DNA from 2 places in the Streptomyces collinus genome. Region 1 is predicted to be linked to the other one. Evidence: predicted binding sites of a transcription regulator. Region 1 holds the regulator's gene; the other holds the start of a gene.

Region 1 (14,775 bases):
GGGAGAGCAGCGGTACACCCGAGATGTTGGTCAGACATCAATAGCGGCATGCTTGAAGAAGCTGGTCAGGCATCTTCGACCGCTCGCCCCCCGTGGACGAATCAGCCCTCCGACGAAGTCGGAAGATTCCTCGCGACACGCGCTCCGTATGTCAACCTGTTTTTGCAAGGTGATTCCCGGCGCCCGTCGCGATTCCTGATGATCTTATGGAGATTGACGCAGGCATCTCAAGGAGTGGTCACGTGATGATCATCACAGCGGGCCTGGAATGAGACGTTCCGGAAGTCTCCACCAGGCGGCCGCATCGGTCTGCACCTGTTGTCGCTGTGACATGCCGTCAGGTGCCCGCATAAAGTCGCCGCGGATGACTTTTGCCGTCGGGTGGTTCCAAGTTCCGTCGGCTCTGAGTGGAAAATTTTGGGAGGACGCATGGAACCCGATGCGATTGTGGTTGGAACCGGCCCGAACGGCCTTGCCGCTGCGGTCACTCTCGGGCGGGCGGGCCTCAAGGTCGCCTTGTACGAGGCCCGCACAACCATCGGAGGCGGGCTGCGGACGGAGCCACTCTTCGATGCCGAGATAGAACACGACATCTGTTCCGCCGTTCACCCTATGGCCGTTGTGTCCCCCTTTTTTCGTCAGTTCGACCTGGCGTCCCGGGGGGTGAACATGCTGTATCCATCCATCAGCTACGCTCACCCCCTGAAAAACGGACTCGCCGGCCTTGCTCACCGGGATCTGGAAGCGACCTGCGCCCATCTCGGTCCGGACGGTGAGCGCTGGCGTCGTCTCATGCAGCCGTTGGTCAACCACTCCGAGGAACTGGTCGACTTTGTCCTGTCGGGGCAACGAGGACTCCCCAGGAGCCTTGCCGTCCCAGCGCTCCTGGGTTCCCGCTTGCTTGCCCATGGCACTGCGCTGGCGCCCCACCGCTTCAGTACCGAGGTAGCCCGCTCGCTCCTCACCGGGGTGGCGGCGCACGCGGTCGGCAAACTCCCTTCCCTTGCCTCGGGCGCAGTCGCCATGCTCCTCGGACACCTCGCGCACGCCAGCGGCTGGCCGATCCCCGAGGGAGGCAGCGCTCGCATCGCCGACGCGCTCGCCGACGACATCACCGCCCACGGCGGAACCTTCCACACGGATCACCACGTGACCAGCCTCGATGAACTCCCCCGGGCGAAACTGGTGCTTCTCGACACAAGCCCCAAGACGTTCACGGAGATAGCGGGTGACCTGCTTCCGGCCGGTTACCGGCGAGGCCTGGCACGATTCCGGTACGGGCCGGCAGCGGCCAAGGTGGACTTCCTCGTCTCTGAGCCGATTCCCTGGGCCAACCCTGACGTGGGGCAAGCCGCAACCGTTCATCTGGGGGGAACCCAGGCAGAGATGTTCGAAGCCGAGACGAAGGCTGCCGCCGGCATCCGACCTGAGGAACCGTTCGTTCTGCTGGTCGACCCCGCCTCGGCCGATCCGAGCCGCGCCAAACCGGGGCGACGTCCTGTGTGGGCCTACGCGCACGTCCCCAACGGCGACGCGTGGGACCCGACCGCGATGGTCACGGCGCGCATCGAACGCTACGCGCCCGGATTCGCCGACACGGTGATCCATCGACGCGGGATCAGCGGTGCCGAGTATGAGGCGTACAACCCGAACTATGTGGGCGGGGACATCGGAGCGGGCGCAATGACGCTCCGGCAGTCCGTTATGCGCCCTGTTCCACGTTTCGATCCCTACCGCACACCGCTGACCGGTGTCTACATGTGCTCTGCGTCAACGCCGCCCGGCCCGAGTGTTCACGGTATGTCGGGTTACCTTGCCGCGCTGTCAGCCCTCCGCCGCGAGTTCGGCATCCGCACTCCGCCGCACCTCGGGCCGCGGTGAGTATCCGCCGGGGTCGTGAGCAGGTCTCCCGCTCGCCGACGTCGGCCACCTCGTCCGGCCAGGACACACCCGTCCGGGCCCGCACCCTGGCCGGTCGGTGTGCGGGATTACCCGGCGACCTCGGTCGGCTCGTCCTTGGATTTGTCGGGGTAGATCAAGCGCACGCCACCACCGATCACCAAGAAGCAGCTCAGCAACAGGGCGAAGCGCGCGAACCTCGCACCGCCCTCCCAATCCGCTGAAGGACCCAAGACCAACCAGAACGCGAGACCCATCCCCGCAATCGAAACCGCTACGCCCAGTAACCGACGCACCCCGTGCTCCCCTCTTTACGATCTTCAGTCAGCCGTTCACTCTACTCATCGGAAACATCGGCGCAGAGCAGGGTCCGTCCGACTGCGAAAAGGCAAACGGCGCGTACAGCGCGTACCTGTGCGTACGCGCCGACGCGCCGTGAGGGGCTCGGGTCGGGAGCCTACTCGTCGTCCTCGGGCTTCTCCGCCTCGTTGATCTCCTCTTCGAGACCGAGCTGCTCGATGAGCCACTTGTCGAACTCGATCGCGGCGCGCACCCAGCTGACCGTCGAGGAGACGAAGTGCTCCAGGCTGACACCCATGCCGATCAGCATCTGGGCCTCGCCGATCAGGCGGACCGTGCCGTCGTCGTGGGTGTGGCTGTAGACCTTGGGCCACAGGGTGCGGCGGTTCCAGTCGTCGATCGACTCCAGGATCTGCGGCTTGGCCCCGATCTCGTGGGGCCGGTCGTAGAACGTCCGCACGGAGAAGACCTGCTGGTCTCCCTCTCCCCGGAACATGAAGTAGGTGCGGAACTGCTCCCACGGCGCCGCGAGGTCTCCCTCGTCGTCGACGACGTACTTGAGCTCCATCTGGTCGAGGAGCTGCTTCACGAGGTCCTGATCCGGGACGACGGGGCCGGCCGGGCCGCTGCCGGGCTGCGGCTCGGGCTGGCCCCCGAAGTTCGGAATCGAGGACGGGTCGATGGTCACCGTGAATTTCCCTTCGTACGGATTCCGCCATCCTCCCCCATGCGGGGAGGGGGGTGGCAAGCCCGGACCGGCCCCGTCAGCCCACGGCTGACAGGATCCGGCCGGTCGGCGGAAACACCGGGTACCTCGCCGCAGCCCCGGCGCACCTGTCAGGCGCGCCGGACCTGGTCGGTGTCCGTGCACGGACACCAGTGGGCGAGGCACCGGTCGGACGGCGCGGCGGCCGCGCGGGCCCCGGCGGGGGCGCGGGAGCAGCGGCGGAACGTCGGTCAGCCGTGGATCAGGGTGGTGCCCGCGAGTTCCTGGGTGATGGCGCCCTTGCCGTCTCCCTCGATGTCGTAGACGACCGTGGCGTCCGACGACCACCACAGCTCACCGTCGTAGACGGTGGGCGGGGCGACGCAGGTGTTCTCCGGGGAGTCGTAGGACCACGCGTAGCGCTCATTGATGGCCGTGGTCATGTCACACGTCTTCTTGGTGATGACCTCGTCGTCCGCGGCCTTGCCGAGGCGGGCCTCGATGCGCGTGGTGATCTTGAAGCTGGTGAACCGCTTCGAGTCGTCGATCACCTGGTCGACGCCGAGCTGCCAGTAGACGACCGACTTCCCGGTCATGTTGCCGTTCGACGTGGTGTTCGCGCCGGTGTTCTCCACGTAGTAGGTCGTCTGCGGCTTCTGGCCGGGGAAGACGACGTCGAACTGGGACGAGGCCGTCCAGGCGGCGGCCGGGCCGGCGAACAGCACGCCGAGCGCGACGGCGGACGAGGTGAGACCGGCTGCGGTCAGGAGCTTGCGCATGGGCATTCCTTCTGGCTGGAGTGAGTACACGCGAGGGCCGGGCAGGGCACCGGCCGGGGGCTGGTCACCTGTGCGGAGGAGAACGCCGGCCGGGGAGCATCGGCCGGGGAACGCGGACGCGTTCTCGCCGAGTGCAAGGGGGCGTGAGCGGCCGCCGTTGCGGGCGCGGGCCGCGAGGTGCTCCCTCCCCGTCAGCGGGCAGGCGGCGGCGTGAAGGCGCGCAGGATGACGTGCATGGCTGAATCCCCCCGTGGATGGTCAACGCACCAGGACGGACTGGTCAGGTCCACTTCACTGGCAGCCCGGCCACTTTAGACACACCGGTAACACGCCGACAGAGAGCCGAGAGGACGTGGCCGATAACCGCTTCGGGAGCGGAACCGGCAACTGGAAACGGAAAGTCGTTCGAACAAGGCGGCACGTCGCGGCGGTGCCGTGAAGCGGAAGGACCGCGGCATGCGGGCGGCGCGGCGACTTGGCCGGATACCTCACGTCCGGACGACGGCGTCACGGACGAGGTCCGGGCGAACCGGCGGGAACCATGCCCGGGTACGGGCCCGGGTGCGGACACGGGCGTGGGCGCGGCATACAGCGGAGCCGCACACGGCCCGCCCCGCAGGTGCGGAGCGGGCCGCCGTCAAGCGCGTGCGCGGCCGGTCAGAGGGTCTTGCCGGTCGCCGGGCCCACCAGCAGCCCGTCCTCGAAGCGGTCCACCCGGACCGTGTCCCCGTCCTTGATCTCGCCGGACAGGATCTCCTTGGCGAGCCGGTCGCCGATGGCGGACTGGACGAGCCGCCGCAGCGGCCGGGCGCCGTACGCCGGGTCCATGCCCTCCTCCGCGAGCCACGCCAGCGCCTCGGGCGTGATGTCCAGGGTGAGGCGCCGCTCGGCGAGCCGCTTGGCCAGCCGCTCCAGCTGGAGCTTCGCGATCCGCTCCAGCTCGGGCTTGGTCAGCGCGGCGAAGACGACCAGGTCGTCCAGGCGGTTGAGGAACTCCGGCTTGAAGGAGGTCCGCACCACCTCCAGGACCTGCTCCTTCTTCTCCTCCTCGGTGGTCACCGGGTCGACCAGGTACTGGCTGCCCAGGTTCGACGTCAGGACGAGGATCGTGTTGCGGAAGTCGACCGTACGGCCCTGGCCGTCCGTCAGGCGGCCGTCGTCCAGCACCTGGAGCAGGATGTCGAAGACCTCGGGGTGGGCCTTCTCCACCTCGTCCAGCAGGACGACGGAGTAGGGCCGCCTGCGCACGGCCTCGGTGAGCTGGCCGCCCTCCTCGTAGCCGACGTATCCGGGCGGGGCGCCGACCAGCCGGGCCACGCTGTGCTTCTCGCTGTACTCCGACATGTCGATGCGGACCATCGCCCGCTCGTCGTCGAAGAGGAAGTCGGCGAGGGCCTTGGCCAGTTCGGTCTTGCCGACACCGGTCGGGCCGAGGAAGAGGAAGGAGCCGGTGGGCCGGTCGGGGTCGGAGATCCCGGCGCGGCTGCGGCGTACGGCGTCGGACACCGCGCGCACGGCCTCGGTCTGGCCGATGAGCCGCTTGCCGATCTCGTCCTCCATGCGCAGCAGCTTCTGCGTCTCGCCCTCCAGCAGCCGCCCGGCGGGGATGCCGGTCCAGGAGGCGACGACGTCGGCGATGTCGTCGGCGCCGACCTCCTCCTTGACCATGGTGTCCTTGGCAACCTCCTCCTCCGCCTCGGAGGCGGCCTCCAACTCCTTCTCCAGGGCCGGGATCTCGCCGTAGAGCAGCTTGGAGGCGGTGTCGAAGTCACCGTCGCGCTGGGCCCGTTCGGCCTGGCCGCGGATCTCGTCGAGGCGTTCCTTCAGCTCACCGACGCGGTTGAGGGACTGCTTCTCCTTCTCCCAGCGGGCGGTGAGGCCGCGCAGCTCCTCCTCCTTGTCGGCGAGGTCGCGGCGCAGCTTCTCCAGGCGCTCGCGGGAGGCCGCGTCGGTCTCCTTGCCGATCGCGAGCTCCTCCATCTTCAGCCGGTCGACGGCGCGCTGGAGTTCGTCGATCTCGACGGGCGAGGAGTCGATCTCCATGCGCAGCCGCGAGGCCGCCTCGTCGACGAGGTCGATGGCCTTGTCGGGCAGGAACCGGGAGGTGATGTACCGGTCGGAGAGCGACGCGGCGGCGACGAGCGCGCTGTCGGCGATCTGCACCTTGTGGTGGGCCTCGTAGCGGCCCTTGAGCCCGCGCAGGATCGCGATGGAGTCCTCGACGGTGGGCTCGGCGACCAGCACCTGCTGGAAGCGCCGCTCCAGGGCGGGGTCCTTCTCGATCCGCTCGCGGTATTCGTCGAGGGTCGTGGCGCCGACCATGCGCAACTCGCCGCGGGCCAGCATGGGCTTCAGCATGTTGCCTGCGTCCATGGCGGAGTCGCCGCCCGCGCCGGCTCCGACGACGGTGTGCAGTTCGTCGATGAAGGTGATGATCTGCCCGTCGGAGTCCTTGATCTCGGCGAGGACGGTCTTCAGCCGCTCCTCGAACTCGCCCCGGTACTTCGCCCCGGCGACCATCGCGCCGAGGTCGAGCGCGACGAGCCGCTTGTCCTTCAGTGACTCGGGCACGTCGCCCTTCACGATCCGCTGGGCGAGCCCCTCGACGACGGCGGTCTTGCCGACGCCCGGCTCGCCGATGAGGACGGGGTTGTTCTTCGTACGGCGGGACAGGACCTGCACGACGCGGCGGATCTCCTGGTCCCGGCCGATGACCGGGTCGAGCCTGCCCTCCCGCGCGGCGGCGGTGAAGTCGGTCCCGAACTTCTCCAGGGCCTTGTACTGCCCCTCGGGGTCGGCCGTGGTCACCCGTCGCTGCCCTCGCGTCTTCTGGAAGGCGGCCTGGAGCTTCTTGGCGTCGGCCCCCTGCTGGGACAGCACCTCGCCGGCCGCGCCGCCCTTCGCGGCGAGGGCGATCAGGAGGTGCTCGGTGGAGAGGTACTCGTCCCCCAGGTCCTTGGCGCGGGCCTGCGCGTCGGCGACGACGGCCAGCATCTCGCGGTTGGGCTGGGGCGGCGCGACGGTCGACCCGGTCACGCTCGGCAGCCCGGCGAGCACGCGCTCGGCTCCGGCGCGCACGGCGGCCTGGTCGGCGTCGACCGCGGCGAGCAGGTCGGTGATGTTCTCGTTGTCCTGTCCCTGGAGCAGCGCGAGCAGCAGATGGGCCGGGGTGAGGTCGGGGTGCCCCTCGGTCACGGCCCGGTTGCTGGCAGCGTTGATCGCATCCCGGCTCCGGTTGGTCAGCTCGGCGTCCACGTTCGCGTTCTCCTCCTTGCACTGACCCGAACGGCTTGCACAAAGTTGAGTCTAGTGCACTCAAGGACGGTTCCGGGAGGCTCGGGGGTCTAAGTTCCGGGGCATGGCGACCAAGTACTCCGTCGACCCCGGCGCTCCGGACCCGTCGTATCTCAGCTTCTGGCGGGAGCGGCACCTGTGCACCCTGACGACTCCCCGCCCGGACGGCACTCCGCATCTGGTACCCGTCGGCGTCACATACGATCCCGAGGCCCGTCTGGCTCGGGTGATCACCAATCGGGCGAGCGCGAAGGTGCGGTACGTGCGGGCGGCCGGCGACGAGGGGGCGGCCGTCGCCGTCTGCCAGCTGGAGGGCCGCCGCTGGGCGACGCTGGAGGGCCGGGCCTTCGTCCGCGACGAGCCGGACCGGGTGGCCGAGGCGGAGCGGCGCTACGCGGAGCGCTACGGCAGGACGCCGTCACCGAACCCGGCGCGCGTGGTGATCGAGATCCACCTGACGCGGGCGATGGGGCGAGGTTGAGCGGTGTGAACATCCACACCGGTGATCGACTGGATCCGGCCACCACGGGATGGGGTCGATACCCGGAAATGTCCCCGAAAACTGCAGCGGCGTCACCGTGTTCAGGTCACGGTGACGCCGCTGCGGGGGGAAGCACCTGAGCGATCTGTTACGACGGGGGAATCGCGTCAGGCACTGCGGGGGGTGGCAGAGATGGTCCTCGGGGCAGGGGAGTCGGCCTCCACCTGCTGGTGGTCCCTTTGGTCCAGGTTCACAAAGATCATTCCGTACCGTACGGCGCACCGCACCGGCTGCGGCGCCCCCCGAGGCCGCCGCAGACACCGGTAAGCCCGTACGTCCTCGTCCTCGTCGCGCGTGACGACCACCGGCTCGCCGAACACGGTCACCATCAACGAGTCGCCGCTGTGGGGGATGGCGGTGACCAGGTCGATGAAGTGCCAGCCGGAGCGGTAGGCGGTGGCCATCTCGCGTCGGAAGGAGCGGTCGTCGGGTGGAGTGGTCACGGTCAGCTCCCGGATCCGGCTGCCCCGGAGCTCGGCCAGCTGCTGTTCTCCGCTCCGTGAGTGCTGTTCACGGCGACGGACGGCCAGCTGCTGTTCGCCCGAACCTCGTCCTTCACATCGGAGAAGCCACTCAGCGCACCAAGGGCTACAACGGCGGAGAAGGCGGCGACAAGCACCGAGCGAAGCATTCTGTTACGCATAGTCGGCTTCGTCCTCACTTGAAGGTCCCCTTTTCCCCCGTCGAGTACGACGATGGCTCATTCGGGCACGTCATGGCCACACAATCGATGCATCATGTTCCTGCATGTTCAGGACCCTGGGGGGTGGAGATTTGACATCGAATCGGACTAAGGAGACACATCCCCATGCGATGACCCAGTGGTGCGACGAGGGCGGCCGTCTGTATGCCGCCGCACTGCGCGCCGGACGCATCGCACGCGAGGACGTGGCGCCCGCTCCGTGCCTGATGGAGTTCGCCCTGCTCCACCCCGACCCGGACGACCCGAGCTGGCTGCGGCCGGTGCCCCCCGCGGTCGCCCTGTCCCGGCAGCTCAACCCGCTGGAGCAGGAGATAGCCGACCGCCGGCGCCTGGCGACCGGCCTCGCCGAGACCTTCGAGCCGTTCATGGCCCTCGGCACCCAGCTGGCCGCCACGAGTGACGCCATCACTGTGCTGGAAGGCGGCGAACGAATCAACGCCGCGCTCAACATGGCCACTCTGCAATGCCAGACGGAGATGCTCACCGTCCAGCCCACCGACCGGATGTCCGAACGCAGCCTCCTGCTCGGCCTGGAGCGCGACCGGCCGCTGATCGAACGCGGTGTGCGCATCCGCACCCTGTACCAGCACACCGCCCGCTACAACCCCGAGCAGCTGGCCTACGCCGCCCAGCTCTCCAACGGCAAGGCGGAGTACCGCACCATCGACGAACTCGTCGAGCGCCTGATCATCTGCGACGAGTCCGTCGCCTTCATCCCCGCCCGCGACGATCAGCAAGTCGCCCTGGAACTGCGCCACCCCGGTCTGGTCCGCTACCTCATCAAGCTCTTCGAGTACCTGTGGGACCGGTCGGTTCCGCTCAGCACCGGCACACCGTACGAGACCGCCCGCGACGGCATCACGGAGATCCAGTACTCCATAGCGAAGCTCCTGGTCGAGGGACACGTCGACGAGGCCATCGCCCGGCGCCTCGGCATGAACGTGCGCACCTGCCGGGCCCACATAGCCAAGCTGGCGTCCGCCCTCGGCAGCGGCAGCCGTGCCCAACTGGGGTACCTCATCGCCCAGTCCGGCATCCTGAAGCAGGACGACGAAGGAGCCGCCGGTTGATCTCAGGGGCGGGACTCAGCTCGGGTATCTCATCGGGCGGTCCGGGATCCCTGATCAGGGACGCTGAGGGTCGGGGAGGCGGCCGAGGGGGGCGGGCCGTCGAGGCCGGCCTGGGCGATGCGTACGCCGAGTTGCGTACGGCTCGCCGCCCCCAGCGTCTCCGAGAGACGCGCGATGTGTGCCCGGCACGTCCGGACGCTTATGCCCAGCCGTTCCGCGATGACGGCGTCCTGGTGCCCTTCCGCCAGCAGCGCGGCGATCGACTGCTCCCGGTGGGAGATGCCCTCGATGCCGGTGTCGGGGAGCGGGGCCTTGAGGGGGATGGCGAGACGCCAGAGCCGGTCGAAGACCGTGACGAGGTACTCGACGATCGCCGGATGCCGTAGCTCAAGGGCCATCGTGCGGTCGGTGTTGGCGGGGATGAACGCCACCGTCCGGTCGAAGAGGATCAGCCGGTCGATCACCTCGTCCAGCGTGCGCGCCTCCACCGCGTCGCCCATCAGCTCCAGATAGGTCAGCAGCCCCTGCCCGTGCCGGGCGACATGCGTGTACAGGTCCCGCATCCGCACGCCCCGGCCGCGCAGCGCCAGCGCCCGGTGCAGCCCCTCGGAGAGCTCCGCCTCGCGGCGGATGCCGCCGGGCTGGACCGTGAGCACCTCGGTGGTGCACGCCTGGGTCGCCTCGTCCATCGCGGCCTGGATCCGGGCGAGTCCGTCCAGGACCCGGATCGCGGGGCCCTCAGCCGTCGGCGCGGCCGGCCTCACCTGGCGGCCCAGTCCGGCGTACCACTCGACGGCCGCGACGGCCGAACCCACCCGCCGCTGGCTCGCGCTGACCTCGTCGTGCATCCCGCGCAGCAGCCGGGTCATGACCTCCTGCGGGGAGGTCGGCAAAAGCCAGTCCATGTCGTCGGGGTCCGGGTGCAGCAGGGCGAGTTCCAGCAGGCAGGGCACCGGATCCGCGTCCCGGCGCGGCACCCGGCCGCGCCGTACGGCCCGGGAGTACACGCGGTCCCCGGTCTCGCACAGCCGGTCGGCACCATGGGGATGCTCATCCGCCCCGTGCCCGGCCATCGCCCATCCCACCCCCGGTTTCGCCGTCTTTCCGCAGCGCAACTATGCGCGGACGGGACGTGCTCCGCAACACGGCTCCCCGCGCGGCGGCCACCGGAATCCACCGGTACGCACCGGTATCTCCGGGCCTCGGAGGGTCCTGTCGCGGCAGCCCGGCAGGGGGGTGGGTGAGCCCGGCCCGGTGCGCGCCGGGGGCGCTGCTACTTCAGGCCGATGGCCCGGCACGCCGCCTTGTACTCGGCCGTGCAGATGTCCGACAGCTTGTAGATGTCGTCCGCGACCACCGTGTCCTTGATGTTCTCCTTGGTGAGCGCGACCACGGGCACGAGCTGGGCCGGGATGGCCTTGTGCGTGGGGCTGTCGACCTTGTCGCGGGTGAGGGCGGCGAACTGGATGTCGCGGCCCTGGACCTTGGCGACCGCCATCTCCGCGGCGTTCTCCGCCTCCTGCGGGTAGGACTTGTACACGCTCATGTACTGCTCGCCGCTGATGATCCGCTGCACCGCCGGCAGCTCCGCGTCCTGCCCGGTGATCGGCGGCACCTCGGTCACGCCCGCGGCCTTGAGCGCCTTGAGAATGCCGCCCGCCATGCCGTCGTTGGCGGAGTACACCGCAGCGATGTTGCCCTTGCCGATCTGCCGGATCGCGTCGGCCATGTTGGCCTCGGCGTTCTCCGGCTTCCAGTCCTTGGTGTCGAAGGACTTGGCGATCGCCACCTTGCCGTTCAGCTCGGACATGGCCCCCGCCTTGAACTGCTTGGCGTTCGGGTCCGTCGACGAGCCGTTCATCATGACGATCTTGTCGGAGAGGCTCGCCTTCTCGCCGATGGCCTCCAGCAGGGAGCGGCCCTGGACCTCGCCGACCAGCTCGTTGTCGAAGGAGATGTACGCGTCGATCGGGCCCTCGGCCAGCCGGTCGTAGGCGATGACCGGAATACCGGCCTCCTTCGCCTTCTTCACGCCGCTCGCGATGGCTTTGGAGTCCACGGCGTCCAGCAGGATCACGTCGACCCGGTCGTCGATCATCTGCTGCATCTGGCTCGCCTGCTTGTCCGCGCTCGCCTCGGCGTTGGCGTACTCGACGCGTCCCTTGTCGTTGGTGAGCGACTCGACCTTCGTCTTGATGATCGGGTAGTCGAAGTTCTCGTAGCGCGTGTTGGCCTTCTCCGGCAGCAGCAGACCGACGGTGATGTCGTTGCCCTTCGCCGGGCTCGCGTCGTCACTGCTCCCCGTCGCATTGAGCACGCCGCAGCCGGCGAGCGTGACGGAGATCGTGGCGGCTGCCACGGATATGGCGATACGACGCATGCGGGGCTCACTTCGCGTGTGTTTCGGACGTGGGCGCAGCTTTGGTGCCCATGTGACTGAAAAGCCAACGCGGACGCGCCCTCAGCGTCAAGCGGAACCACTTAACGAGATGACAACACCACGCTCCGCAGCAGTTGTGAAGACTCTGCGGAATCACCTTCAAGTGGCGCGCACCACGCGGTCATCCACGGGAGGCCCAGCGAAACCGGGGCAAGGTGCACCAAACAGACGAAAAGGGCCGGGAGTCAACTCCCGGCCCTTCCCCGTGCGTACGCGCGTCAGTCGGACTGCTGCCGCTTGGGCCGCCACACCACCAGCGCGCTGGTCTGCTGCACCTCCTGGTACGGCACCAGGTCACGGCGGTACGACGCGTGCACCGCCGCCTCGCGCTGGCGCATGGCCGCCGCCGCGCCGTCGAGCGCGTCCTGCATCTCGGCCACCCGGGCCTGGAGCGCGGCGACCTGGTTCTCCAGTTCGATGATGCGCTTGATACCGGCCAGGTTGATGCCCTCGTCCTGCGACAACTGCTGGACGGTGCGCAGCAGTTCGATGTCACGGGCCGAGTAGCGCCGCCCCCGGCCCGCGGTGCGGTCCGGAGAGACCAGGCCCAGGCGGTCGTACTGGCGCAGGGTCTGCGGGTGCAGGCCGGACAGCTGGGCCGCCACCGAGATGACGTAGACCGGGGTCTCCTCGGTCAGTTCATACGGGTTGCGTCGACGACCGTCCATCTGACTCATGCTCCCTTCGCGGCCTGGAACAGATCCGCCCGCGGGTCCTCACCCGCGGTCGCCTCGCGATACGCCTCGAGTGCGTCACGAGCCTTCCCCGCCAGGTCCTTCGGAACACTCACCTCGACGGTGACCAGGAGGTCGCCGCGGGTGCCGTCCTTGCGGACCGCGCCCTTGCCCCGGGCGCGCATGGTGCGGCCGTTGGGCGTGCCGGGGGGCAGCTTCAGCGTGACGGGCGGGCCGCCGAGCGTCGGCACCCGCACCTCGCCGCCGAGGGCCGCCTCGGTGAACGTGACCGGGACGGTGACGGTGAGGTTGTCGTCCTTGCGGCCGAACACCGGGTGGGTGTCGACGTGCACGACGACGTACAGATCGCCCGCCGGGCCGCCGCGCTCGCCCGGCGCGCCCTTGCCGCGCAGCCGGATCCGCTGGCCGTCGCTGACGCCCGCGGGGATGCGCACCTGCATGGTCCGGGAGGACTTGGCCCGGCCGCTGCCCTTGCAGACCTCGCAGGCGTGCTCCGCGATCAGGCCGCGGCCCTTGCAGTCCGGGCAGGGGTCGGTGAGGGAGAAGCCGCCGCCGCTGCCCCGGGCGACCTGCCCGGTGCCGACGCAGGTCGGGCACACGCGGGGTGTGCCGTTCTTGTCGCCGGTGCCGGAACAGGCCTTGCAGGGGGACTGCGACGACATCCGCAGCGGGACGGTCGCGCCCTCGATCGCCTCGGTGAAGCTGAGCGTGACCTCGGACTCGATGTCCTGGCCGCGCCGGGGGTGCGTACGCGTCCCCGGCCCGCCCGCGCCACCGCGGTTGAACAGGCCCCCGAAAACGTCACCGAGTCCGCCGCCGAAGCCGCCGGCTCCCTGGCCGCCGCCCTGGGCGCCGCCTCCGAAGAGGTCGCCCAGGTCGAAGTTGAAGGAGCCGCCCGCGCCGCCCGGCCCCGGGCGGAAGCCGCCGTTGCCGAAGAGGGCGCGCGCGTCGTCGTACTCCTTGCGCTTCTTGGGGTCGCCGAGGATGTCGTTGGCCTCGGAGATCTCCTTGAAGCGCTCCTCCGCCTTGGCGTTGCCCTTGTTGGCGTCCGGATGGAACTCGCGGGCGAGCTTCCGGTAGGCCTTCTTGATCTCGGCCTCGGTGGCGTCCTTGGGGACGCCGAGGACCTTGTAGTAGTCCTTCTCGATGAAGTCCTTGGTGCTCATCCTCGACGCCCCTCCTTCCCTTCGTCTGTGACGTCAGCCCTCGTCCGGGCCACCGCTCTCCTTGTCGTCGGCGTCGGCGGACTCGTCCGCCTTGACCGTCTGCGCCCCCGGCTGGGGTTCGGCCACGGCCACCCGCGCGGGGCGGATGGTGCGCTCGCCGATCCGGTACCCGGGCTGCAGGATCGCGACGCACGTCGTCTCGGTGACGTCCGGTGCGTAGCTGTGCATCAGGGCTTCGTGGATCGTCGGGTCGAAGGGCTCGCCCTCCTTGCCGAACTGCTGCAGGCCCATCTTCGCCGCGGTGCTCTCCAGCGATTCGGCGACGGACTTGAAGCCGCCGACGAGTTCGCCGTGTTCGCGCGCGCGGCCGATGTCGTCGAGCACGGGCAGGAGCTCGGTCAGGAGGTTCGCGATGGCGATCTCCTTGACCGCGATCCGGTCGCGCTCGACCCGGCGGCGGTAGTTCTGGAACTCGGCCTGGAGGCGCTGGAGGTCCGCCGTGCGCTCACCGAGCGCCGTGCGGGCCTGGTCCAGCTGGGCCACCAGGGCCGCGTCCTGGCCCGTGTCCCCGGCCGGGGCCGCCCCCTCCTCCGCGGAGGGGGAGGCGGCCTTCGGCTCGGCGTCTTCGGAGGTGGCGCCGGAAGGGACGTCGGGCTGCTGCTCGTCGAAGCCCGGGGTCTCCTCCGTCACGCGGCACCGTCCTTCCGGTCCTCGTCGACGATCTCGGCGTCGACGACGTCGTCGTCGGCGGACTTGGCACCACCGGCCGCGCCCGCGTCATCGGCGGGACCACCGGCGGCCTGGGCCGCACCCGCGTCCGCGTACATGGCCTGGCCGAGCTTCTGCGAGACGGCCGCGACCTTCTCGGTGGCGGTGCGGATCTCGGCGGAGTCCTCGCCCTTGAGCTTCTCCTTCAGCTCGGCGACGGCTTCCTCGACCTCGGTCTTGATGTCGCCCGGGACCTTGTCCTCGTTGTCCTTGAGGAACTTCTCGGTCTGGTAGACGAGCTGCTCGCCCTGGTTGCGGGACTCGGCGGCCTCGCGGCGCTTGTGGTCCTCCTCCGCGTACTGCTCGGCCTCCTGGCGCATGCGGTCGACCTCGTCCTTCGGCAGCGAGGAGCCGCCGGTGACGGTCATCTTCTGCTCCTTGCCGGTGCCGAGGTCCTTCGCCGTGACGTGCATG
Region 2 (14,775 bases), 1.2 Mb from region 1:
CGGAGTACGCCTGGTGCGCTTCGAGTGCGCTGCTCTTGCCGGTGAGGGCCGCCCTGCGCACGGCCGCTATGCCGTCGAGGTCGGAGCGCAGCGAGGCGGGCGTGTCGGTGTCGGAGCGCAGCTCCTCGACCTGCCGGTCCACCCGGGCGCTGTGCTGCTCGGAGGGCGCCTTGGACTTGGGTCGCCCGGCGGCGATGTAGGAGGTGACGTCGTCCCGCTCGTCGGCGAGGGAGTGCGCGAGGCCGAGGGCGTCCTGCGTCTGCTCCGCGAGCGTCACCAGCTCCTGGGTGTCGTGGAGTTGCCCGGAGGCGGCGAGGACGGAGGGGGCGCCGGCGCCGGCGATGGCCGCGGCGACCACGGCCACGGCGACGATCAGCCGGTTGCGTACATGGGTGGGGCGTCCCTTGCCGGTGGGGGGCGTCGGCTCAGCGCCCTGAACGGGGGCCGTCTGCTTGCCTGTGCGACGAGGCCGCGTCTTCTGCACCGGTGCTCGCATTCCTGACTCGTGAACCCTTGGGCCCGGATGACGCTCCGTCAACTGGTGCGTACTCCCGGTACACTTCCCGACCCTCCCAGCGCCGGTGGGCAGCGCACGCGCATCACCTGACCCGCCACCCGAAGGAGTGAACCCCGGACCGGAGTTGAGGGGCAAGTTCCGCAGGCTCATGCAGCGACCTTGCGCGGCACGCCGGTTGGACGACGGCGACGGCCGGTGGCAGTATTCGCCACCACGCCTTCCCGGAACAAACCATTCCAGCCCAAACCCGGCGCCTGACCTGCGCGACTGCGCCGGTACGGCAACCGTTGGCAGCCTTTTGCGGACACTGTGAAGGGGTCGTGCAGACTGGCTGGATGCGTACTGAACTCGCCTCGGAGCCGGGAGACGCCGACCGCCCCAACGAGGACTTCGCCGGTGTCGGACTACCGGCCTCGGGGCAGGGCGGTTCAGTGGTCGTCCTGGACGGGGTCACGCCCCCGAGGACCGGGACGGGCTGTCTGCATTCCGTCCCCTGGTTCACGGCCCGCCTCGGCGGCGCACTGACCGAACTGACCGTTTCACTCCCGGATGTTCCCCTCGTCGACGCCCTGTCCCGTGCCATCGCGCGTACCTCCGAGGCGCACGCCGCAACCTGTGACCTTTCTCACCCTCGGACCCCTCAGGCCACGGTGGTCGTGACCCGCTGGAATCCGGACACCGTGGAGTATCTGGTCCTGTCCGACTCCGCCCTCCTCCTGGAGTCCCCCGAGGGCGAGGTGACGCCCGTCCTCGACGACCGGCTGGCCCTGCTCCCCCGCTCGGCGCTGGCGACGGACGCGCTGGTGGACTCCACGCTCCGCAATCTGGAGGGCGGCTTCTTCACGGCGGCGGCCGACCCCTCGGTGGCGGCCCGGGCGGTGACCGGAACGGTGCCCCGCGACCGGGTGCGCGCCCTGGCCGCGCTGACGGACGGCGCCTCCCGCTGGGTGGAACGGTTCGAGGAGGGCGACTGGACGGACTGCTTCCACCTGGTCCGCAAGGAGGGCCCGCAGGCCCTGGTGGACCGGGTCCGGACGCTGGAGCGGTCGGACACCGCCGCGACGTTCCTGGGCCGGAGCAAGCGGCACGACGACGCGACGGTCGTATACGTCGAGTTCTAGGGGGTGTCCGGGACGCCGGCCCGGCCTACTTCTCCATGCCCCGGTTGAGCTGGTTCAGCAGCCGGGCCAGTTCCGTGACCTCGCGGGAGTCCCAGTCGGCCAGGCGGCCGGCGTACCGGGCGCGGCGGGCCTCCCGGACCCGGCGGACGCGGTCGTGGCCCTCCTGGGTGAGGGCGACGAGCCAGGCGCGTCCGTCGGCGGGGTCGGGCTCGCGTGCGACCAGCCCGAGCTCCTCCAGGGCGCGCAGCTGGCGGGACATCGTCGCCTTGCCGACCCCGATGTAGGCGGCGAGTTCGGTGGCCCGCTGCTTCCCGCACTCGTCCAGCCGGACCAGCAGGCCGTACGCGGACGACTCCAGGTCGGGGTGGACCTCACGGGCCATCTCGCCCTGGCTGGCCCGGGCGCGCCGCAGCAACACGGTCAGCTCGCGTTCCAGGGCCAGGAAGGCGGGCTGATCCACACCGCTCGCGGCCACACCGGCGTCGCGGTGTCCGTCGTTGCCTTCCTCGTGCACGTCAGCCCCTGCCTCGGTCGTCGCCCGGCCCCTGAGAGTCCGGTACTGGAATTTTCCGCCACCTGCCGCCCTCGCCGCAGTCCGGCAAGTATTCCGCAGGTCAACGGCGTACGCGTACACAGGCTCACCACACGGTGAAGGCCCGGGCCTCCCTCATGGGGACCCGGGCCTTCTCTCATCCGATGACCTCCGTCACGCGGCCACCGGAACCTCCGGCGTCACACCCGCGGTGGCGGGCGCGAGCGCCAGCTCCAGGACCTGGCGGACATCGGTGACCGCGTGGACGTCGAGCTTGTCCAGCACCTCCGCCGGGACGTCGTCCAGGTCGGGTTCGTTGCGCTTGGGGATGATCACCGTGGTGACACCGGCCCGGTGCGCGGCGAGCAGCTTCTGCTTGACACCGCCGATCGGCAGCACCCGCCCGGTGAGCGAGACCTCGCCGGTCATCGCCACGTCCGTGCGGACCAGGCGGCCGGACAGCAGGGACGCGAGGGCCGTCGTCATGGTGATGCCCGCGCTCGGGCCGTCCTTGGGGACCGCGCCCGCCGGGAAGTGGATGTGCACGCCCCGGTCCTTCAGGTCCGCCACCGGCAGTTCGAGCTCGGCGCCGTGGGAGCGCAGGAAGCTCAGCGCGATCTGGGCGGACTCCTTCATCACGTCGCCCAGCTGACCGGTCAGGGTCAGCCCGGCCGCGCCGGTCTCCGGGTCGGCCAGCGACGCCTCGACGAACAGCACGTCACCCCCCGCTCCGGTCACCGCGAGCCCGGTCGCCACGCCCGGCACGGACGTCCGCCGCTCGGCCGGGTCCTGGGCGGACTCGGGCACGTGGTGCGGCCGGCCGATCAGGTCGCGCAGGTCCTCGTCCCGGACGGTGAAGGGCAGCTTCCGCTCACCCAGTTCGTGCTGGGCGGCGACCTTGCGCAGCAACCGTGCGACGGACCGCTCCAGGGTGCGCACGCCCGCCTCGCGTGTGTACTCGCCGGCGAGCTTGCGCAGGGCGCCCTCGTCGATGGTCACCTCGTCCTTGTCGAGCCCGGCCCGCTCCAGCTGGCGCGGGAGCAGGTGGTCGCGGGCGATGACGACCTTCTCGTCCTCGGTGTAGCCGTCCAGGCGGACGATCTCCATCCGGTCGGCCAGCGCCTCCGGGATCGCCTCCAGCACGTTGGCCGTCGCGAGGAACACCACGTCCGACAGGTCCAGCTCGACCTCCAGGTAGTGGTCCCGGAAGGTGTGGTTCTGCGCCGGGTCCAGGACCTCCAGCAGGGCGGCGGCGGGGTCGCCCCGGAAGTCCGAGCCGACCTTGTCGATCTCGTCGAGGAGCACGACCGGGTTCATCGACCCGGCCTCCTTGATGGCCCGCACGACCCGGCCCGGCAGCGCGCCGACGTAGGTGCGCCGGTGGCCGCGGATCTCGGCCTCGTCGCGGACGCCGCCGAGGGCGACGCGCACGAACTTGCGGCCCATGGCGTGGGCGACGGACTCACCGAGGCTGGTCTTGCCGACGCCGGGCGGCCCGACGAGCGCGAGCACGGCACCGCCGCGCCGCCCGCCGACCACGCCGAGGCCCCGGTCGTCCCGCCGCTTGCGCACCGCCAGGTACTCGGTGATCCGCTCCTTCACGTCCTCCAGGCCGGAGTGCTCGGCGTCCAGGACGGCCTGGGCGCCCCGGATGTCGTAGGCGTCCTCGGTGCGCTCGTTCCACGGCATCTCCAGGACCGTGTCGAGCCAGGTGCGGATCCAGGAGCCCTCGGGCGACTGGTCGGAGGACCGCTCCAGCTTGTCGACCTCCTTGAGGGCGGCCTCGCGGACCTTCTCGGGCAGGTCGGCGGCCTCCACGCGGGCGCGGTAGTCGTCGGACTCCTCGGCGGAGTCCTTGCCTGCCTCGCCGTTCAGCTCGCGCAGCTCCTTGCGGACGGCTTCCAGCTGACGCCGCAGCAGGAACTCGCGCTGCTGCTTGTCGACGCCCTCCTGGACGTCCTTGGCGATGGTCTCGGCCACGTCCTGCTCGGCGAGGTGATCGCGCAGCTGCTGGGTGGCTAGCTTGAGGCGGGCCACCGGGTCGGTGGTCTCCAGCAGTTCGACCTTCTGGTCGGTGGTCAGGAACGGCGAGTAGCCGGAGTTGTCGGCGAGCGCCGAGACGTCGTCGATGGCCTGCACCCGGTCGACGACCTGCCAGGCGCCGCGCTTGCGCAGCCAGGCGGTGGCGAGGGCCTTGTACTCCTTGACCAGTTCGGCGAGATGACCGGGCAAGGGCTCCGGCACGGTCTCGTCGACGCGGGTCCCCTCGACCCAGAGGGCGGCACCGGGCCCGGTGGTCCCCGCGCCGATGCGCACCCGGCTCCGGCCGCGGATCAGGGCGCCCGGGTCGCCGTCGGCGAGCCGGCCGACCTGTTCGACGGTGCCGAGGACACCGGTGTTGGCGTAGGTCCCGTCGATGCGTGGCACCAGGAGTACCCGGGGCTTTCCGGGTGTTGTGCGGGCAGCGGCCTGAGCGGCCTCCACCGCGGCACGGACCTCGGAGTCGCTCAGGTCCAGCGGGACCACCATGCCGGGCAGCACGACCTCGCCGTCGAGCGGCAGCACGGGCAGGGTGAGCGGTGTGGACGTCGAAGCCATGATCTCCCCTTCGGCAGTCAAGTTGAGCTATGCCGACTCAATGCTCGGGGGCGCCCGGTTGTTCCCCACCCGCCGTTCGCTGTCAGCGATCACCTGTGACGCCGGGGACGGGAGGACGCGTAAGGTCCGGTGAGTAATAGACCGCTCGGCAGTGCGCTCATTACAGGGGGATGACATGGACGGCACCGTGCAGGCATGGGTGAACGGATGGGTCGTGTCCCGCGGGGCCGCTCCGCCCACGACGGAGCCGTGGGGCTGGACGATCGACATGGGGATGCACGGGCACGTCACCCGGCACGTGCTCGGCGCCACGGGCGACGGCCTCGACGAGACGACCGTCCGCAAGGTGGCCGGAGCCGTGACCGGGCACGGGGTGTGGCTGAAGGCCTTCCGCGACCCGTCGGTGGTCTCCCGCTGGCTGGACGAGAACTGGTGGATCGACCCCGAGCCGGGCTACCTGATGACGATTCCGCTGACGGCCGGGAGCGCTCCGGCCGCTCCCGACGGCTACCGGCTGCGCAGTTGGTCCCGCGGCGGAGTGACCCGGGTGATGGTGGCCGCGCCGGACGGGTCCCTGGCGGCGCGCGGCCAGATCACCCCGACGGGCGAGACCGCCGTCGTCGACCAGATCGAGACGGCCCCCGAACACCGCCGCAAGGGCATGGGCAGCCTCGTCATGCGGACACTGCAGGACGTCGCGGTCCGGCAGGGCGCGCGGACGGGCGTCCTGGCCGGGACGCCCGCGGGGCGAGGGCTTTACGAGGCGCTGGGCTGGACGGTCGTGGCCCCGCTCACCAGCGCCAAGTACGCCCCGCCCGCCGCCGCCCGGGACTGAGAGGCCCCGCGTTCAGCCCCCGGCCGGGCCGAGCCGCGTGGCGTACCAGCGCCGGACCACCGGCCAGGTGGCGATCCCGATGCCCAGGGCGATGAGGTGCCCCCAGTTCGTCATCGGGTCGGTGAAGGCGAGCAGGTCCTGGAGGAGCATCCAGCCGAAGGCGGTCAGCAGCGGCAGGCGCAGCCAGAGCGGCAGCAGACCGGCCAGGGCACCGATGCCGGCGGCGACACCGAAGCTGACGCCGTAGTCGAGGCGGTGCAGGGAGCTGCCGGGGAGGTGCCCGGCCAGCACCGCGAGCCCCACGGGCACCTCGGTCGCGAGGGTGGCGAGGACGTGCCCGAGCAGGAAGACACCGGCCGTGCGCAGACTCCCGATGCGCCGCTCCAGCGCGGTCAGCACCAGCACGAAGGCGATGGCGAAGGGCGAGGTCACCCCGCCCGCGACCCACAGCGCGCTGCCGATCAGGACCAGTTCCGGCGAGCGCACCAGGTGCGCCACGTCCGTGCTGGAGCCCTGGAGCAGCGCGTGCACCAGGGCCGGGTCGGCGTGGGCGGCGATCAGCGAGGTGAGGCAGAGGAGGGTGGCGTAGGCGAAGGTGAACGGCGTTCCCGTGGGGGTGGGCAGCAGCCGCCAGGGGCGGAGCGCCCGCAGCCGGGGCACGGCCGCCGGGACGGGCTCCCGTACTCCCGCATCCGCCGTGTCGTACGGGCCCCGCTGCCGCGGCATTCCGTCCAGCAGCGCCGGCACGTCGGCTACGGGCGGTGCCGTTGAGGCCGTCTCGTGGGGCGGCGCGGTCCGTTCCACAGCGGGCGCTCCTTCCGTCAGGTCCCAGCCTTCGCCCCGGACCCCCCGCTGTCTGTGATCCGCGCCACGCGAAAGCCGATTCACAGCAACCCGAAAGCCTCGCCCCGCGTCCCGCCCGGGCCGCGGGGAAATGCCGGGCGCCGCAACCCCCTCCCCTGCGAGGATGCCCCCATGCCTATCCCGTACGACATTCCCGAGGTCCTGGACCGTCGCGAGGGGCCGCACGGCGAGGTGGTGCTGCGCCGGCACGGCGACCGGCTGGAGATCATCGCCAACGGCTGCTTCCTGATGGACACCTCCGACGGCCGCTCGGAGCGGCGGCTGGTCGACGCGGCACGGGACGCCCTGGCCGGCCGGGAGCGCCCCGACGTCCTGATCGGCGGACTCGGCGTCGGCTTCTCCCTCGCGCACGCCGCGGCGGACCCGCGCTGGGGGCGGATCACGGTGGTGGAACGCGAGCACGCGATCGTCGAATGGCATCGCGACGGCCCGCTCGCCGCGCTCTCCGCCCGGGCCCTGAGCGACCCCCGCACGGAAATCGTCGAGACCGATCTCGTCGCACACGTCAATGAGACATCCGACACGTACGACGCTCTGTGCCTCGACATCGACAACGGGCCGGACTGGACCGTCACGGACGGCAACGGAAATCTCTACCGGGAGGCCGGACTGGCAAGCTGTGCAAGGGTGTTGAGGCCGGGCGGGGTTCTGGCCGTCTGGTCCGCCCAGCCGTCTCCGGAATTCGAGGGAACCTTGCGGAATGCCGGGTTCCAACAGGTGCGTACCGAAGAGATCCCGGTTGCCCGGGGCGTTCCGGACGTCGTGCACCTCGCCATCAGCCCTGGATAGCAAAGGCGTACTGACTCCCCGTACGCTGCTCCCCTGACGCCGATCATTCAAGCGTCAATCGCAACCATGCGCAGGCATAGCCAGTCAGAAGGAATCACCCCACTGATTCCGGAAAGCACACCCCAGGGGCGGGCGATGGAGCAGACACAGACCTCCCACAACGGTTCGGCGACGGCTACTCCGGGCGCACAGCGCCGGGTCCTGGTGGTCGAGGACGACGCGACGATCGTGGACGCCATCGCGACCCGCCTGCGGGCCGAGGGATTCCTCGTGCAAACCGCGGGTGACGGCCCGGCCGCGGTCGACACGGCCGAGGCGTGGCAGCCGGACCTGCTGATCCTCGACATCATGCTGCCCGGCTTCGACGGTCTGGAGGTCTGCCGACGCGTGCAGGCCGCCCGTCCGGTGCCGGTGATGATGCTCACCGCGCGCGACGACGAGACCGACATGCTGGTCGGTCTCGGGGTCGGCGCCGACGACTACATGACCAAGCCGTTCTCGATGCGGGAGCTGGCGGCGCGCGTGCACGTGCTGCTACGCCGCGTGGAGCGGGCCGCCATCGCGGCGGCCACGCCCCGCTCCGGCATCCTGCGTCTCGGCGAGCTGGAGATCGACCACGCGCAGCGCCGGGTCCGGGTGCGCAGCGAGGACGTCCACCTCACGCCCACCGAGTTCGATCTGCTGGTGTGCCTCGCCAACACCCCGCGCGCGGTGCTCTCCCGTGAGCAGCTGCTCGCCGAGGTCTGGGACTGGGCGGACGCCTCCGGCACCCGCACGGTCGACAGCCACATCAAGGCGCTGCGCCGGAAGATCGGCGCCGAGCGGATCCGCACGGTGCACGGCGTGGGCTACGCCCTGGAGACCCCGACGCCATGAGCGGCGGGCCTGCCGCACGGAAAAACCCCGGTGAGAACCCCTGGGGCGGGGTGAGCCCGTTCTCGATCAAGACCAAGCTGGGCGCGCTGGTCGTCATCTCGGTGCTGATCACCACGGGCCTGTCGGTGATCGCGGTGCATACGAAGACGGAGCTGCGCTTCATCACGGTCTTCTCGATGATCGCCACGCTTCTCATTACGCAGTTCGTGGCGCATTCGCTCACGGCACCGCTGGACGAGATGACGGCGGTCGCCCGTTCCATCTCGCAGGGCGACTACACCCGCCGCACGCGGGAGAACCGCCGTGACGAGCTGGGCGACCTGGCCGTGACGATCAACGCCATGGCCGACGAGCTGGAGGCCCAGGACAGCCAGCGCAAGGAGCTGGTGGCGAACGTCTCGCACGAGCTGCGTACGCCCATCGCGGGACTGCGCGCGGTGCTGGAGAACATCGTCGACGGCGTCACGCAGGCCGACCCGGAGACCATGCGCACGGCGCTGAAGCAGACCGAGCGCCTCGGCCGGCTGGTGGAGACGCTGCTGGACCTGTCGCGCCTGGACAACGGCGTCGTCCCGCTGAAGCAGCGGCGGTTCGAGGTGTGGCCGTATCTGTCGGGCGTGCTGAAGGAGGCCAACATGGTCGCCTCGGTGCGCGCGGGAATCGCCACCGGCTCGGGCAGTCACACCCGTACGGACGTCCATCTGCACCTCGACGTCCACCCACCGGAGTTGACCGCGCACGCGGACCCGGAGCGCATCCACCAGGTCGTCGCCAACCTCATCGACAACGCGGTCAAGCACAGCCCGCCGCACGGCCGGGTGACGGTCAAGGCGCGGCGCGGCCCGCTGCCGGAGTCGCTGGAGCTGGAGGTCCTGGACGAGGGCCCCGGCATTCCGAAGTCGGAGTGGCACCGCGTCTTCGAGCGGTTCAACCGCGGCAGCGCCAAGCGGCCGCAGGGGCCGGGCAGCGACGGCGGCACGGGGCTCGGCCTGGCGATCGCCCGCTGGGCGGTGGACCTGCACGGGGGCCGGATCGGAGTGGCCGAATCCGAGCGGGGTTGCCGGATTCTTGTCACTCTTCCGGGACTGTCATCTGTGGCAAGTTGACGTAAAGTTCGAAGCGGAGCCACAAGATCCACGGGCGTCCGCGCTGACGGACACGTGTGATCAGGCACAGGCCCGCGCCATCGGCGCCAGGGGCCGTGCCGCGCCCTTCCCTCGCTAAGCGGAACCACGCTTGTTTCCCGCCATTTCAAGCCCCGAAACACGGTTCCAGATGTGACTTGCACGACGTTGCACCGGCCCGACCTGACCTTCCCCGTCCAGGGGGCGTAGCCTTGATTCCCGCTGTCCATCATCTTGTGAAGCGGAAGAGGGCGGTTGCCGCCGTGTCGCCACAGTCCCCCAGTAACTCGAGCATCTCGACCGACACCGACCAAGCGGGGAAGAACCCTGCCGCGTCGTTCGGTGCCAACGAGTGGCTCGTCGACGAGATCTATCAGCAGTACCTCCAGGACCCGAATTCCGTAGACCGAGCCTGGTGGGACTTCTTCGCCGACTACAAGCCGGGGGCGGCTGCCGCCTCGGCTCCGGCGGGTACCGCGGCCGCGGGGGCCGCGGGGACCACCACCGCTCCCGCCGCCGCTCCGGCCGCTCCCGCGCAGGCCCCCGCCCCGGCGGCCGAGAAGCCCGCCGCCGCTCCGGCGCCCGCCCCGGCTCCGGCCCAGGCGAAGCCCGCCGCGCAGGCCCCGGCCCAGGCCCCCGCTCCGGCGCAGGCCGCCCCGGCCGCGAAGCCCGCCGCCAAGCCGGCCGCGGCCCCGAAGAAGGCCGAGCCCGCCGCCGAGGCCCCCTCGGGCCCCGAGCAGGTCGTGCTGCGCGGTCCCGCCGCCGCGGTCGCGAAGAACATGAACGCCTCGCTGGAGGTGCCCACGGCCACGTCCGTGCGCGCGGTCCCGGTGAAGCTGCTGTTCGACAACCGCATCGTCATCAACAACCACCTGAAGCGCGCCCGGGGCGGGAAGATCTCCTTCACGCACCTGATCGGCTACGCGATGGTGCAGGCCATCAAGGCCATGCCGTCGATGAACTACTCCTTCGCGGAGAAGGACGGCAAGCCGACCCTGGTCAAGCCGGAGCACGTCAACTTCGGCCTCGCGATCGACCTGGTCAAGCCCAACGGCGACCGCCAGCTCGTGGTCGCGGGCATCAAGAAGGCCGAGACGCTGAACTTCTTCGAGTTCTGGCAGGCCTACGAGGACATCGTCCGCCGCGCCCGCGACGGCAAGCTGGGCATGGACGACTTCACCGGTGTGACGGTCTCCCTGACCAACCCCGGCGGCCTCGGCACCGTCCACTCCGTGCCGCGCCTGATGCCCGGCCAGTCGGTGATCATGGGCGTCGGCTCCATGGACTACCCGGCGGAGTTCCAGGGCACCTCCCAGGACACCCTGAACAAGCTCGGCATCTCGAAGGTCATGACGCTCACGTCGACCTACGACCACCGGGTCATCCAGGGCGCCGCCTCCGGCGAGTTCCTGCGGATCGTCGCGAACCTGCTGCTCGGCGAGAACGGCTTCTACGACGACATCTTCGAGGCGCTGCGCATCCCCTACGAGCCGGTCCGCTGGCTCAAGGACATCGACGCCAGCCACGACGACGACGTCACGAAGGCCGCCCGCGTCTTCGAGCTGATCCACTCCTACCGGGTCCGCGGCCACGTCATGGCCGACACCGACCCGCTGGAGTACCAGCAGCGCAAGCACCCCGACCTGGACATCACCGAGCACGGCCTCACGCTCTGGGACCTGGAGCGCGAGTTCGCCGTCGGCGGCTTCGCCGGCAAGTCGATGATGAAGCTGCGCGACATCCTCGGCGTCCTGCGCGACTCGTACTGCCGCACCACCGGCATCGAGTTCATGCACATCCAGGACCCGAAGCAGCGCAAGTGGATCCAGGACCGCGTCGAGCGCCCGCACACCAAGCCGGAGCGCGAGGAGCAGCTGCGCATCCTGCGCCGGCTGAACGCGGCGGAGGCCTTCGAGACCTTCCTGCAGACGAAGTACGTCGGCCAGAAGCGCTTCTCCCTGGAGGGCGGCGAGTCCGTCATCCCGCTGCTGGACGCGGTGCTGGACTCGGCCGCCGAGTCCCGCCTGGACGAGGTCGTCGTCGGCATGGCCCACCGCGGCCGCCTGAACGTCCTCGCCAACATCGTCGGCAAGTCGTACGCCCAGATCTTCCGCGAGTTCGAGGGCAACCTCGACCCGAAGTCGATGCACGGCTCCGGTGACGTGAAGTACCACCTGGGCGCCGAGGGCACCTTCACGGGCCTGGACGGCGAGCAGATCAAGGTCTCCCTGGTCGCGAACCCCTCGCACCTGGAGGCGGTGGACCCGGTCCTGGAGGGCGTCTCGCGCGCCAAGCAGGACATCATCGGCAAGGGCGGCACGGACTTCACCGTCCTGCCGGTGGCGATCCACGGCGACGCGGCCTTCGCGGGCCAGGGCGTGGTGGCCGAGACCCTGAACATGTCGCAGCTGCGCGGCTACCGCACCGGCGGCACGGTCCACATCGTCATCAACAACCAGGTCGGCTTCACCGCGGCCCCCGAGTCCTCGCGTTCCTCCATGTACGCGACGGACGTGGCCCGCATGATCGAGGCCCCGATCTTCCACGTGAACGGCGACGACCCGGAGGCCGTGGTCCGCGTCGCGCGGCTCGCCTTCGAGTTCCGCCAGGCGTTCAACAAGGACGTGGTGATCGACCTCATCTGCTACCGCCGCCGCGGTCACAACGAGTCGGACAACCCGGCCTTCACCCAGCCGCTGATGTACGACCTGATCGACAAGAAGCGCTCGGTGCGCAAGCTGTACACCGAGTCCCTCATCGGTCGCGGCGACATCACGCTCGAAGAGGCCGAGCAGGCGCTGCAGGACTACCAGGGCCAGCTGGAGAAGGTCTTCACGGAGGTCCGTGAGGCCACGTCCCAGCCGGGTACGGTCGAGTCCACGGACCCGCAGGCCGAGTTCCCGGTCGCCGTGAACACCGCGGTGACCACGGAGGTCGTCAAGCGGATCGCCGAGTCCCAGGTCAACATCCCCGACAACATCACCGTCCACCCGCGTCTGCTGCCGCAGCTGCAGCGCCGGGCGTCGATGGTCGAGGACGGCACGATCGACTGGGGCATGGGCGAGACCCTCGCGATCGGCTCCCTCCTGCTGGAGGGCGTGCCGGTCCGCCTGGCCGGCCAGGACTCGCAGCGCGGTACGTTCGGCCAACGCCACGCGGTCATCATCGACCGCAGCACGGGCGAGGAGTACACGCCGCTGCAGTACCTCTCCGAGGACCAGGCGCGGCTGAACGTCTACAACTCCCTCCTCTCCGAGTACGCGGCGATGGGCTTCGAGTACGGCTACTCGCTGGCCCGCCCCGAGGCGCTCGTGATGTGGGAGGCGCAGTTCGGCGACTTCGTCAACGGCGCCCAGACGGTCGTGGACGAGTTCATCTCGTCGGCCGAGCAGAAGTGGGCCCAGACCTCCGGTGTCGTCCTGCTCCTGCCGCACGGCTACGAGGGCCAGGGCCCGGACCACTCCTCGGCCCGTCCGGAGCGCTTCCTCCAGATGTGCGCCCAGAACAACATGACGGTCGCCATGCCGACCTCGCCGTCGAACTACTTCCACCTCCTGCGGTGGCAGGTGCACAACCCGCACCACAAGCCGCTGGTGGTCTTCACGCCGAAGTCGATGCTGCGTCTGAAGGCGGCGGCGGCGAAGGCGGACGAGTTCACCACCGGACAGTTCCAGCCGGTCATCGGTGACTCCTCGGTCGACGCGGCCGCGGTCAAGAAGGTCGTCTTCTGCGCCGGCAAGGTCTACTACGACCTTGAGGCCGAGCGTCAGAAGCGCGGTGCCACGGACACGGCGATCATCCGCATCGAGCGCCTGTACCCGCTGCCGGGTGCCGAGCTCCAGGCGGAGATCAAGAAGTACCCGAACGCCGAGAAGTACCTGTGGGCCCAGGAGGAGCCGGCGAACCAGGGTGCCTGGCCGTTCATCGCGCTCAACCTGATCGACCACCTGGACCTCGCGGTCGGCGCGGACGTCCCGCACGGCGAGCGGCTGCGGCGCATCTCGCGCCCGCACGGCTCGTCCCCGGCGGTGGGTTCCGCGAAGCGGCACCAGGCCGAGCAGGAGCAGCTGGTGCGTGAGGTGTTCGAGGCGTAAGCGCCTTCGCGCAGTTCGTGCGCGGCCGGGCCGCATCCCCCGCTCGGGGGGTGCGGCCCGGCCGTTTGCGCGCACATATCCTTGGGGGCATGTACTTCACGGACCGTGGCATCGAGGAACTGGAGAAGCGGCGCGGCGAGGAGGAAGTCACCTTCGAGTGGCTCGCCGAGCAGCTGCGGACGTTCGTCGATCTCAATCCCGACTTCGAGGTACCGGTGGAGCGGCTGGCGACATGGCTCGCCCGGCTGGACGACGAGGACGACGAGTAGGGACCGGCTGCGGCCGCTCCGGTCGTCAGTCCCACGCGGGCGGGTGAGGTCCCAGGTCTGACCGGCTACGGCCGCTCCGGGACGTCACTCGCTGGCGCGTGAGGTCACAGGCCCGACCCCGGCCCGGCCGCTCCGGGGCATCACTCGCACGGGCGTGAGGCCATAGGACCGGCTCGCTCCGGCCGCTCCGGGGAGTCAGCCCCGGGGGGCGTGCGAGATCGTAGATCTGACAAGCCCCAGCCGCTCCGGGACGTCCTTCGCTGGCGCGTGAAGTCGCAGGCCCGACCCCGGCCCCGGCCGCTCCGGGGCATCACTCACACGGGCGTGAGGCCATAGGACTGGCCGGCTCCGGCCGCTCCGGGGGGTCAGCCCCCGGGGGCGTGCATGGTCGTAGATCTGACCGGCCCCAGCCGCTCCGGGGCATCACTCGCACGGGCGCGTGGGCCGTAGGACGGAACCGGCCCCGGCCGCTCCAGGCGTCAGTCGCGCCGCCGCGCGAGGCCGTAGGTCAGACCCAGTGCGCCGTGCGCGAGGAGCAGGGCCCCGGCCGTGGCCCAGCCGCCGCCCCGCCGCCGCAGGCCCCTGACCAGGAGCGGCAGGCCCGCCGCCAGCTGCGCGAGGGCCAGGGCGCGGGCCGTGGGACTGCCCGTCCAGGGCATCCAGGGGCCGAGGCGTGTGTGGTGGCCGACGGGGTCGTGTTCCGCGCCCGCCTCGGGCCGGCCGGGCCTCTCGACGGGCCTGCTGTCCAGGCGGCGGGCTGCGGCCTCCCGGAGGCGGCCGGCGGGTTCGCCGGGGGCCAGTTCCGCGGGCAGGGAGACGCCCGCGCGTGCGAGGACCGCGAGCAGGCCGCGCAGACGGCTGCGTGCGTCGGTCGCCGAGTCGGGTTCGGTCAGCCGGTAGAGATCCCGGACGTCCGGGACGGGGTCGAGGCCCATCCGTGCGGCGAAGGTGCGCATCGCCTCGTCCTCCCCGGCCGGGACACCGCTCGCGAGCCAGACGAATCCGACCGGGCGGCGGAAGCCGGATGCGAGCGTGAAGCCCGCGTGGTCGGTGTCCCACCACAGGGCGAGGACGGGCCAGGGAGCGCCGACGGCGAGGGCCGTGGCCCAGCCGGTGGCCACGCGGTCGACGGGTTCGGCACCGTCCTGCCAGGGCC

The links. The regulator HspR, encoded in region 1, represses chaperone genes until heat shock. The targets are predictions, from matches to a motif close to TTGAGNNNNNNNNNCTCAA.
Region 2: a site for HspR is predicted at 4,791-4,809, ahead of lon (endopeptidase La). Genes of this name have one in related genera too.

What each region holds. Positions count from the first base shown of each region.
Region 1 covers NZ_CP133771.1:4,701,486-4,716,260, reverse strand. Annotated here, with positions in the region: gene RFN52_RS21450 (phytoene desaturase family protein) at 430-1,881, shown strand; gene RFN52_RS21445 (YbjN domain-containing protein) at 2,357-2,887, opposite strand; gene RFN52_RS21440 (hypothetical protein) at 3,157-3,684, opposite strand; gene clpB (ATP-dependent chaperone ClpB) at 4,342-6,939, opposite strand; gene RFN52_RS21430 (pyridoxamine 5'-phosphate oxidase family protein) at 7,043-7,459, shown strand; gene RFN52_RS21425 (Rieske (2Fe-2S) protein) at 7,627-7,962, opposite strand; gene RFN52_RS21420 (helix-turn-helix domain-containing protein) at 8,333-9,292, shown strand; gene RFN52_RS21415 (helix-turn-helix transcriptional regulator) at 9,322-10,365, opposite strand; gene RFN52_RS21410 (sugar ABC transporter substrate-binding protein) at 10,566-11,672, opposite strand; gene RFN52_RS21405 (heat shock protein transcriptional repressor HspR) at 11,951-12,400, opposite strand; gene dnaJ (molecular chaperone DnaJ) at 12,406-13,593, opposite strand; gene grpE (nucleotide exchange factor GrpE) at 13,627-14,283, opposite strand; gene dnaK (molecular chaperone DnaK) at 14,280-14,775, opposite strand, start outside.
Region 2 covers NZ_CP133771.1:5,945,553-5,960,327, reverse strand. Annotated here, with positions in the region: gene RFN52_RS27265 (sensor histidine kinase) at 1-484, opposite strand, end outside; gene RFN52_RS27260 (protein phosphatase 2C domain-containing protein) at 853-1,638, shown strand; gene RFN52_RS27255 (MarR family winged helix-turn-helix transcriptional regulator) at 1,664-2,152, opposite strand; gene lon (endopeptidase La) at 2,345-4,768, opposite strand; gene RFN52_RS27245 (GNAT family N-acetyltransferase) at 4,944-5,603, shown strand; gene RFN52_RS27240 (rhomboid-like protein) at 5,616-6,407, opposite strand; gene RFN52_RS27235 (spermine/spermidine synthase domain-containing protein) at 6,579-7,256, shown strand; gene RFN52_RS27230 (response regulator transcription factor) at 7,392-8,132, shown strand; gene RFN52_RS27225 (sensor histidine kinase) at 8,129-9,238, shown strand; gene RFN52_RS27220 (multifunctional oxoglutarate decarboxylase/oxoglutarate dehydrogenase thiamine pyrophosphate-binding subunit/dihydrolipoyllysine-residue succinyltransferase subunit) at 9,520-13,350, shown strand; gene RFN52_RS27215 (DUF6104 family protein) at 13,440-13,619, shown strand; gene RFN52_RS27210 (hypothetical protein) at 14,099-14,775, opposite strand, start outside.